DNA from 2 places in the Neobacillus solisequens genome. Region 1 is predicted to be linked to the other one. Evidence: riboswitches for the same ligand, from Rfam matches in the RefSeq annotation. Region 1 holds a riboswitch; the other holds the start of a gene.
The links. A riboswitch is a leader RNA that binds a small molecule or an ion and turns the genes downstream of it on or off. The one in region 1 is predicted to bind cyclic di-GMP.

Region 1 (4,494 bases):
TGCACTTCGAATCGGTTGATTATTTGGATCAAACATGCATTTTAATTGGAACAACGGATATTACCGATATGAAAGAAAAAGAATCCGAGCTGGTTCTACATGCCTCAATGGACATATTAACTGGGGTGAGAAACAGAAGAAGCGGTATCGAGTTGCTTCGTGGACTCTTGAACTCCGGTCAAAATACAAAGGAATTTATCCTTTCTTTTATCGATATTAATGATTTAAAAAAGGTAAACGATCGATATGGTCACTCCATCGGTGATGACCTTATCAAAACGAGCTGCGACATTATCCATTCGCAAATTGACCAAGAAGATGTACTTTTCCGTTATGGCGGCGATGAATTTATTGTTATTTTTTACCAAAAACAAATGGAACAGGTCCAGCAGGTGTGGGCTACCATCCAGTGTCACTTCCAAAATCTAAACAATACAAAAGAAAAACCATACACCATTTCTGCCAGCTATGGTCTTTACCATTACAAGCCTGGAACAGTTATTTCTTTAGATGAAATTTTGGAAATTGCCGATCGGGAAATGTATAAAAATAAAGCCATTCATAAAAATAAGCTTACTTCGGTGCCTGTCATCAATAGTAAATAAGCTTAAACCAATACAAATTATATTGGAAACCCATTTCAAACTGTTAAAACTTAACGCACTTAGAGTTATAACTACAAAACTAAAAAACAATTAAATTCCAAAAATTGATATATCCATTCCCCTATTTTTTTGTTATTATAATTTGTGATTGTAAATTTTTGTTTAAAGTCTGGAGGATTTGTCGAATGCGGACGAAGAAAAAAAGCAAGAAATGGCTAAAGATAACGGGTGTTATTCTATTGATTTTGGTTATTGCTGGCGGCGCGTATGCCTTTAGTGTATATAAGTCTTTTAAAAATGCGGTTGAGACGATGCATCAGCCAGTCGATCGGGAACAAACAGTAAAGCGTGATAATCCAGTAAACTTCGCAAATAAGGATCCATTTTCCGTCTTACTGCTTGGCGTCGATGAGCGCAAAGGCGATAGAGGGCGATCAGATACCATCATTGTATTGACAGTGAATCCTCAAAAAAATTCTGTGAAAATGTTAAGTATTCCGCGTGACACACGTACTGAAATAGTTGGAAAAGGTACACAGGATAAAATTAACCATGCCTACGCTTTTGGAGGCGTGCCAATGTCCATGGATACCGTTGAGAAGTTCCTTGATATTCCAATTGATTATTATGTTCAAGTAAACATGGAAGGCTTTAAAGATATTGTTAATGCCGTTGGCGGTGTAACAGTGCAAAACGACCTTGATTTTACACAAAATGGCCACCATTTTCCAAAGGGTGAAGTCAGCCTGAATGGTGAAGAAGCATTAGCCTTCACAAGAATGAGACATGAAGACCCAAGGGGCGATTTTGGCCGTCAAATTAGACAGCGTGAAATTATCCAAGCGGTCATTAATGAAGGTAAAAGCCTAAGTACTTTAACTAAATTTTCTAATATCTTCACAGCACTTGGCAACAATGTTAAAACAAACCTGACGTTTGACCAAATGGTAGATATCCAAAAAAATTATAAAGATACAAGCAGCAACATCGAGCAAATGTCGGTTAAAGAAACAGGCACAAGAATCAATAATATCTATTACGGACTCGTTTCAGATGAGGAAAAAGCACGAATCCAAAGTGAATTAAAAACACAGCTTGACTTAAATTAACTTTTAAAAAACTGATTGGCGAGTAGATCCCAATCAGTTTTTTTTCAGGACGTTCTAATAGTAAATAGTGGAATACTCCTATTTTTATCGTCCACTCATTCATTTTTTTGTTATAATAATGATAACAATCAATCTTCACCGATAAAGGCAAACTTATTGAAAAATAAGGACGCAAAGCTACGGGCCTACCGCGAATCGCTACGGCAGCCGGGCTACCGAAGCAACTAGTTAGTAAGATGGACCTAGTTTCTTCAGGTTCATCTTTTTTATTCATCCTGCTACAAACTATATAGCTACTAACATGATTAAGGGGGGACTAACTATGAGGACTGCATTGATTGTCGATGACTCTGCCTTTATGCGGAATATCGTCAGAAAAACAATTGAGCAGCATTTCCATGTGATTGCAGAGGGCTGTGATGGACGTGAGGCGATTTCTCTTTACAAAAAATTCTTACCCGATGTTGTCTTGCTCGATTTAACGATGCCACATGTTGACGGATTGCTGGCCCTAAGAGAAATTATGAATATCAATCCCCTTGCCAAAGTCGTTGTCTTTTCTGCCTGGGGAACCAAATTTACCATTATGGAGGCCATTCAATTGGGCGCGAAGGATTTTATTATGAAACCTCACTTTGAACAATTATTGCCTGCATTGAGGAAGCTTTTTATAGAGGAAAAAATAATTTGACCAGTATTCGCTCTCCTTTTAATAACCTTGATTCGACCCACCGCAACAATATGGGTCTTTTATCACAAATTAAGGAGGGCGAATACAAAGATCTTTTACATAAGAAATCTTAGAAACAACGAACTATTCTCGGTAATGTGAATGGCGTTGACCATTGCAGATCAGAAAATTAAGTACTTTTAAGATGGTTAGTTTTTTTCCCAGTTACATTTTTCGACAATTACAGTGTAATAGGTCCTAAATCTATGGTATAATTCTTTTAAATCTCTGGACGGTGACGCATCTATGAAAAATAATAGGCTTTTACTACTATTCCTTATCCCGCCCATTCTCAGTCTACTCGGCAAGCCTGACCATTATATTCATCATGCCCTTTGGGCACTTTATCTTATCCCTCCCACTTTAATCGTATTACTTAAAGGTGTTAATTACAGCATTTTATCAATTTGTACTAGTTCGTTATTATTCTTGACAGTTGAGATCATAAAAACGGGCAAAGTCGACCTACATACGTTTATCTCATTTCTTGAACTGATTATCGTCAATATTGTTTTTAATATCTTTGTAAGCACAATTTCAAAACAGAATAGTCAAAAGCGACAGGAATTAATTCAGACACGAAAGCTATTAGACAGTATCCTGAACAACGTTGATATCTCCATTTGGTCGTTAACACCTAATAAGGACCATCTATTTTCAAGAGGAAAAGAGAAAATTTACGGCTCCCTTACGGCCGAGCAGTTAAATGAAGAAGGTCTTTGGAGAAAATCCATCCACCCGGATGATCTGCCACTTGCCGACGAAATAGACAGCAAATGGGAAGTTTTAGAAGATTATGAATATGAATACCGAATTGTCCAACCTAATGGCACAGTTCGCTGGATTCGGGATCGCGCATTTCCTGTCATCGATGAGGATGGTGCCCTTGTTCGTTATGATGGAACCAACATCGATATTACAGCTCAAAAGGAATTGGAGTTTCACTTAAAGGAATCGGAAGAACGTTATAAAAACCTAGTAGAAAATGCATCACTTGGCGTCTTCATGGTACAACATCAGCGTATTATTTTTATGAATAAATGGCTCATGAACATGTTGGACTTGACGGAAGAAAAGCTCCACGAAAGAACCTTTTTTGAGCATTTTTTAGCAAAAGATAAGGATCGGCTGATTGAAAAATTCCTTAGGCTCTATACACAAAAAGAAGCTTTCTTTAAGGATCAAATCCAATTGACTTTTCCGAATAAAAGAGCCTGTTTCCTGGAAATTCAGGCATCGACCACAGTGATTAATGGGAAAAAGGCAGTTTTAGGAATTGCTCTGGATGTGACAGAAAAATTGAAATCTCAGGCTAAGCTGGAATACTTGGCTTATCATGATGCCTTAACAACTACGCCCAATATGCACTATTTAAACAATAAAATTCGGGAAGAAATTTGTTTAGCTAAAAAACATGGCTCGCCGGCAAGTATGATGTTTTTTAATCTTGACCGTTTCAAATTAATTGTTGATTCCTACGGACACCAAGTGGGTGACCATTTATTAAAGAAAGTAGCTCTGCGGTTAAAAGGATTAGTTTCTGAAAAGGGAACCTTGATACGGGTCGGTGGCGATGATTTTATCGTTTATTTACCAAACTTTGAGTTAACACGTGCAGAGCAATTTGCTAAATTCTTAATACAATCTTTTTCTGAGCCATTTTTTCATAAAGATCATGAAGTTCGTATTAGTGCAAGTATCGGGATCTCATTTCTAAAAACAGATAGTGTGTTGGAAAAAATGGTTCAAGAAGCTAGCGCTGCTATGCATGTTGCAAAAGAGATTGGCGGAAATCAATACAAGGTATATAGCGCTGATTTCAAGGAAAAGTCAGACCGGAAACTGCAAATTGACCAAAAGCTGCGAAAAGCTATTGAGCAGGACAATCTTGAGCTGTATTATCAACCAAAGATAGAACTTTCCCACCATCAATTAACTGGGATGGAGGCACTCATTCGCTGGAATGATCCAGAGCTTGGATTTGTTTCACCAAGTGAGTTTATTCCAATTGCCGAAGAAACTGGTTTGATTATTCCGATTGGAAAATGGG
Region 2 (4,494 bases), on a different contig from region 1:
TTACGCGTTTTAAAACAATATCCCCCACCCAGTGTCCATAATTATCATTGACCTTTTTAAAATTATCAATATCAATAATGGCCAATTGGAGGGGCAATTGATTGTTTTCACTTTGTTCAATTAACCCTTCAAGATATTCATGAAACGTTTTATGATTATATAAATCGGTTAGAGGATCTATCTTACTGGCCCTGTCCATCAAAATATTTTTCACTAGCAATTCTTCTTGTTCTTTATTTGACTTTTCCAAGTGAATAAAAAATTGTTTCCCTCTACTAATAATACCTAATGAGATAATTGTAAAACAAATGTAGACACCAATATATAATAATAGGTCAGGTGCCGTTAAATCACGTGAGAAAGGTTTATGAAAGAAGAACATCCCTACAATGGAAATTAAGCATAATGCACTTGTAAAATAAACTTTTTCATATTCAAGGTATAATGCCGAAATAACGATTGCAATAAATAGAATAAAATGAATACCATTCACATATGGATAAAGCCAAATGTAAACCAATAATGATAATAATAATCCCAATAAACCGAAATATTCATTCCACCGTTTAAATAAACGGTATAAAATTTCAATCACAATCAACAAGGAGGTAATCATCATTGACTGCAGAAAAAGCAACTGCTTTACGTTCCTTATATAATTTTCAGTCCCTGAAGTCGTCAATAAGCCTATACATGTTAGAATCGATCCAACTAAGATTGACCACCAACTTATTTTCCGGATCAATTTATTTAACTTGGGTATCTCCATTAACGTATCTTTTTCGTTCATAATGGTTCCTCTCTATTTCTTGATAAAAGCGCGAAACTGTTTACCCTGCTGCATGATCCCATTGCGCACCCTTCACGGCCATATCATGAAGCAATATCCCAAAGCTAAAAGAATCCAGAGGTTTTGAAAATAAATAGCCTTGTCCGTAGCTACAATTAAGCGCTGTTAATATTCTTGCCTGATGCTCGTGTTCAATTCCTTCGGCAACGACCTTTAAATTTAAGTTTACTCCTAAGTCAATGATTGTTTTCACCAATGATTCTCGCTCGGAATCAGCCATTACATCAATAAACGATTTATCAATTTTTAGCGTATTTATCGGTAATTCGCGTAAAATATATAAAGATGAATAGCCTGTCCCAAAATCATCAATCGCCGTTTTTACTCCCATGGTTTTTAACTCATTTAGGATCTCTGTCGATTCTTTTACGTTTTGCATGATGCTTTCGGTAATTTCCAATTCTAGATATTCCGGTTGTAGACCTGTATCACGTAGGATATTTTGTACGGTTTTGATAAACTCATAATGTTGAAATTGTCGAACAGAAACATTTACCGATAGATACACAGGCGATAATCCCGCATCTTGCCAAGCCTTATTCTGTTGGCAGGCATTTTTCAGTACCCACTCGCCAATCATGACAATTTGCCCAGTTTCCTCAGCAATCGGGATAAACTCGGCCGGTGAAATCCATCCCAAGTCTGGGTGCTTCCAACGTAATAGGGCTTCTACACCTTTTATTTTTCTCGATTTCATTTCAATAATTGGCTGATAATACACCTCAAGCTGTTTTTTATCAATGGCTTTTCTTAGTCCATTCTCAAGCTGTATTTTGCGGGAATTCTTTTGATTCAATTCTTCATTAATAAATTTATAATTGTTTCGCCCTCTTCCTTTTGCCAAATACATGGCTACATCAGCGTTTTTATGAATCGCTTCTGCAGTATTTCCATCTTCGGGATATAAACTAATCCCAATACTTGGAGTTATAGCTACCTCATGTTCACCTATAACAAAAGGCTCGGAAAATTGCCGAATAATGGTTTTAGCCTCATATTCACATTTATTCCTGTCCGCATCAGGAAGAATAATAATAAATTCATCCCCGCCCAACCGATAAATATGATCACGCTCTCCTATAGTACCTTTTAGCTTTTCGGCAGATTTTTTTAAGACTTGATCTCCAAATAGATGCCCCAGGGAATCATTTATATTTTTAAAACGGTCCAAATCAATTAATAGAAATCCAACAATACGATTGTTTTCACTTGCCATCTCCATTATTTGGTCCAGATCCTCATTAAAGCTTGCCCGATTATTTAAGCCGGTTAATTGATCGAAATAGGCCAAAATTTGGTATTCACTCATGATGGTTTCACTTCTTTTAATAATAAAAATCTGCCTGGTCAGAATGATGGGAAAGATAATGGATAACCCAAAACTTAATAGGTTGACATGCCATTGATAGCTTTGAAGCTCCAAAATAATTAGAAATAGAACACTGACCATTGGAAAAAGAGACTCTTTGGCTTCAGGAGGTTTTTCAAGCTCCCATTTAAGTTCGGAGGATTGATCCTCCGCATATAGTCCAACCAGACCGATGACCATTATTGCTAGTAAATATAAAACATCAACCACATTTCCTGGAATATATGTATGGTGTGATAATTGAAATACATAAATGGTATCGGCAATAATTTGAATAAAAAATCCAATCGTAAGTGGGAAGATGGGAAATTTCTCATTATGATGCTGCGATAGTTGAAATAGTAATATGGTAATAAACAAAATCGTTAAATCAGTTAACGGTAAAGCCACAGCGAGAAAAGTCGCTAGGAAAGATTGACTAACAGCCCCCAATATAGGCTTAATTAAGTAATGAATACTAATCACCGTGGCACTTATCATGAAAATAAAAATATTAAATAAATGTGGATTTTTCAAAAAAGGGCCACTCCACAATTTCGTTTTATACATTAATGCAATGGAGTAAAAGATATAGCCCGCTTGCCATATAAACGAAGTGAATAAAGGAAAGTCGGTTTTTCCGGTAGTTACCTGGACAAAGAGGTAAACAAAATTGGACACTACAATCAGGAAGGATCCGATACAAAGTAGCATCCAAAAATATTTGCTTTTATCTGATATTTTCCGATAGGCTTTAAAGAGCCAAATACCGCTTAGGATTCCTCCAAATATAGGAAAAACTGCTACACCTATCGCCCTCAACGATTCAATATCTTTAAAAATCAGCGTCCAGCAAAAGTATAAAAAATTGGTCAGTAATAAGGCGATTAATGCTGCTCGTCCAGATGTAATCATCGTAATCCCTCACGTTATAAGTATGTACGTACGTTCACAATCATTTTTTCAAAAACAAAAAGAGCTATTTCCACTTTGGAAATATCTCTTCGGTTTGCAAAAGTTAACCCTTCGGTAACTCAGCCACCATAGGTTATCCCGTAGGTCTGCAGTTTTGCGTCCTCATCTTTCAATGAGTTTGCCCTGATCAAATATATTTTATTTTAACATTGATATATAGAATAATATAGTGTTTTTTAGTATACAAGTATGGTATTTATTAGTTCATAATACCTAATTTCCGCCACATGTACTAATGGTAAATACAACCATATAACCTTTGAAGTTTATATTAAAAAAACTTGTCACCCGCTTCTTTACGAGCAGGTGACAAGCCTTTACTTCTAATCATTTTGTTGCTGTTTCACTTTATTCCTCTTCAAAGGAATCACAATTCTAGTCAGCAGTTCGCTTTCTTCTACTTCGCCGGGAGAATTATAATAATATTCATAGTAGACATCGCTTCTTTCATATCCATGGTCGGCAATCCAATTGATGATTTCCTGATAGGCGGACTCCATTTCGGAATAGGGCCCCTTATACATGTAGGAAGCTACCTTACCAGGAGGAATCAGACCTGCCCTTATTTTGTCACGGTCTGGGAACAAACCAGCTACCGGGAAACCTACCTCTACCTCAACATTCTGGATATCCATGTTATAGTAGGCTGCATAAGGAGCACCAATCGGACCTTCTCCAAGCTCATTCAAATATGAGGTTATTTGCATGAAGCTTTCACCAATCAATTTTGGCAGCAGATCCATTGTCGTTTTTACCCTAATCGTTAATACAGGCTGAATCATTTGTTCAAGCAGCTCAATATTGGCCATTATTATTTCCCCCTTTTTCAAAAAACTTTGCTCATTTCTGAACAAGTTGGATTACCAAAATCTACTTTTTTGAAAAATCTATGGGAGCAAGGGATAAAAATACTTTTTGCGAGTCATATTTTACCAGTCACTTATATTTATAGTATAAAACAAAAAAAGGCACATGAAAAGGGCAACACCTAATCTTGGTAGTTGCCCCCTTCCTAATGCTCTTGTACCTGTACATCGATCCATTTCCGTACACTATTAATAAAACACACCCGCGTGCATTTTTTCAAATCGGCTTTGGTGAGAATTTTTTCATGGATTTTCCCAGATTTAATTAGCCTATTCCGATAGGTTCCTGCAAGAAGGCCACTTTCCACTGGAGGCGTCCAATACTGACCATCCATTTCTATGACAATATTCCCATTAGTGAATTCAGTCAGCTCCCCGCTCTCATTCCACAGTAACACATCAAAAACATCTTTCGGCTTATTCTGCTGAAAGTCAGAATAAATCATTCGGTTCGT

Region 2: linked by a shared signal. The riboswitch ahead of ACI3K6_RS16520 (EAL domain-containing protein) and the one ahead of ACI3K6_RS07405 (response regulator) in region 1 are both predicted to bind cyclic di-GMP.

What each region holds. Positions count from the first base shown of each region.
Region 1 is NZ_JBKFGJ010000005.1:77,059-81,552, forward strand. It holds gene ACI3K6_RS07395 (GGDEF domain-containing protein) at 1-605, shown strand, start outside; gene tagU (polyisoprenyl-teichoic acid--peptidoglycan teichoic acid transferase TagU) at 791-1,714, shown strand; cyclic di-GMP riboswitch class I at 1,851-1,934, shown strand; gene ACI3K6_RS07405 (response regulator) at 2,037-2,405, shown strand; gene ACI3K6_RS07410 (sensor domain-containing protein) at 2,691-4,494, shown strand, end outside.
Region 2 is NZ_JBKFGJ010000017.1:147,267-151,760, reverse strand. It holds gene ACI3K6_RS16525 (GGDEF domain-containing protein) at 1-790, opposite strand, end outside; gene ACI3K6_RS16520 (EAL domain-containing protein) at 831-3,113, opposite strand; cyclic di-GMP riboswitch class I at 3,224-3,306, opposite strand; gene ACI3K6_RS16515 (GyrI-like domain-containing protein) at 3,497-3,982, opposite strand; gene pabB (aminodeoxychorismate synthase component I) at 4,186-4,494, opposite strand, start outside.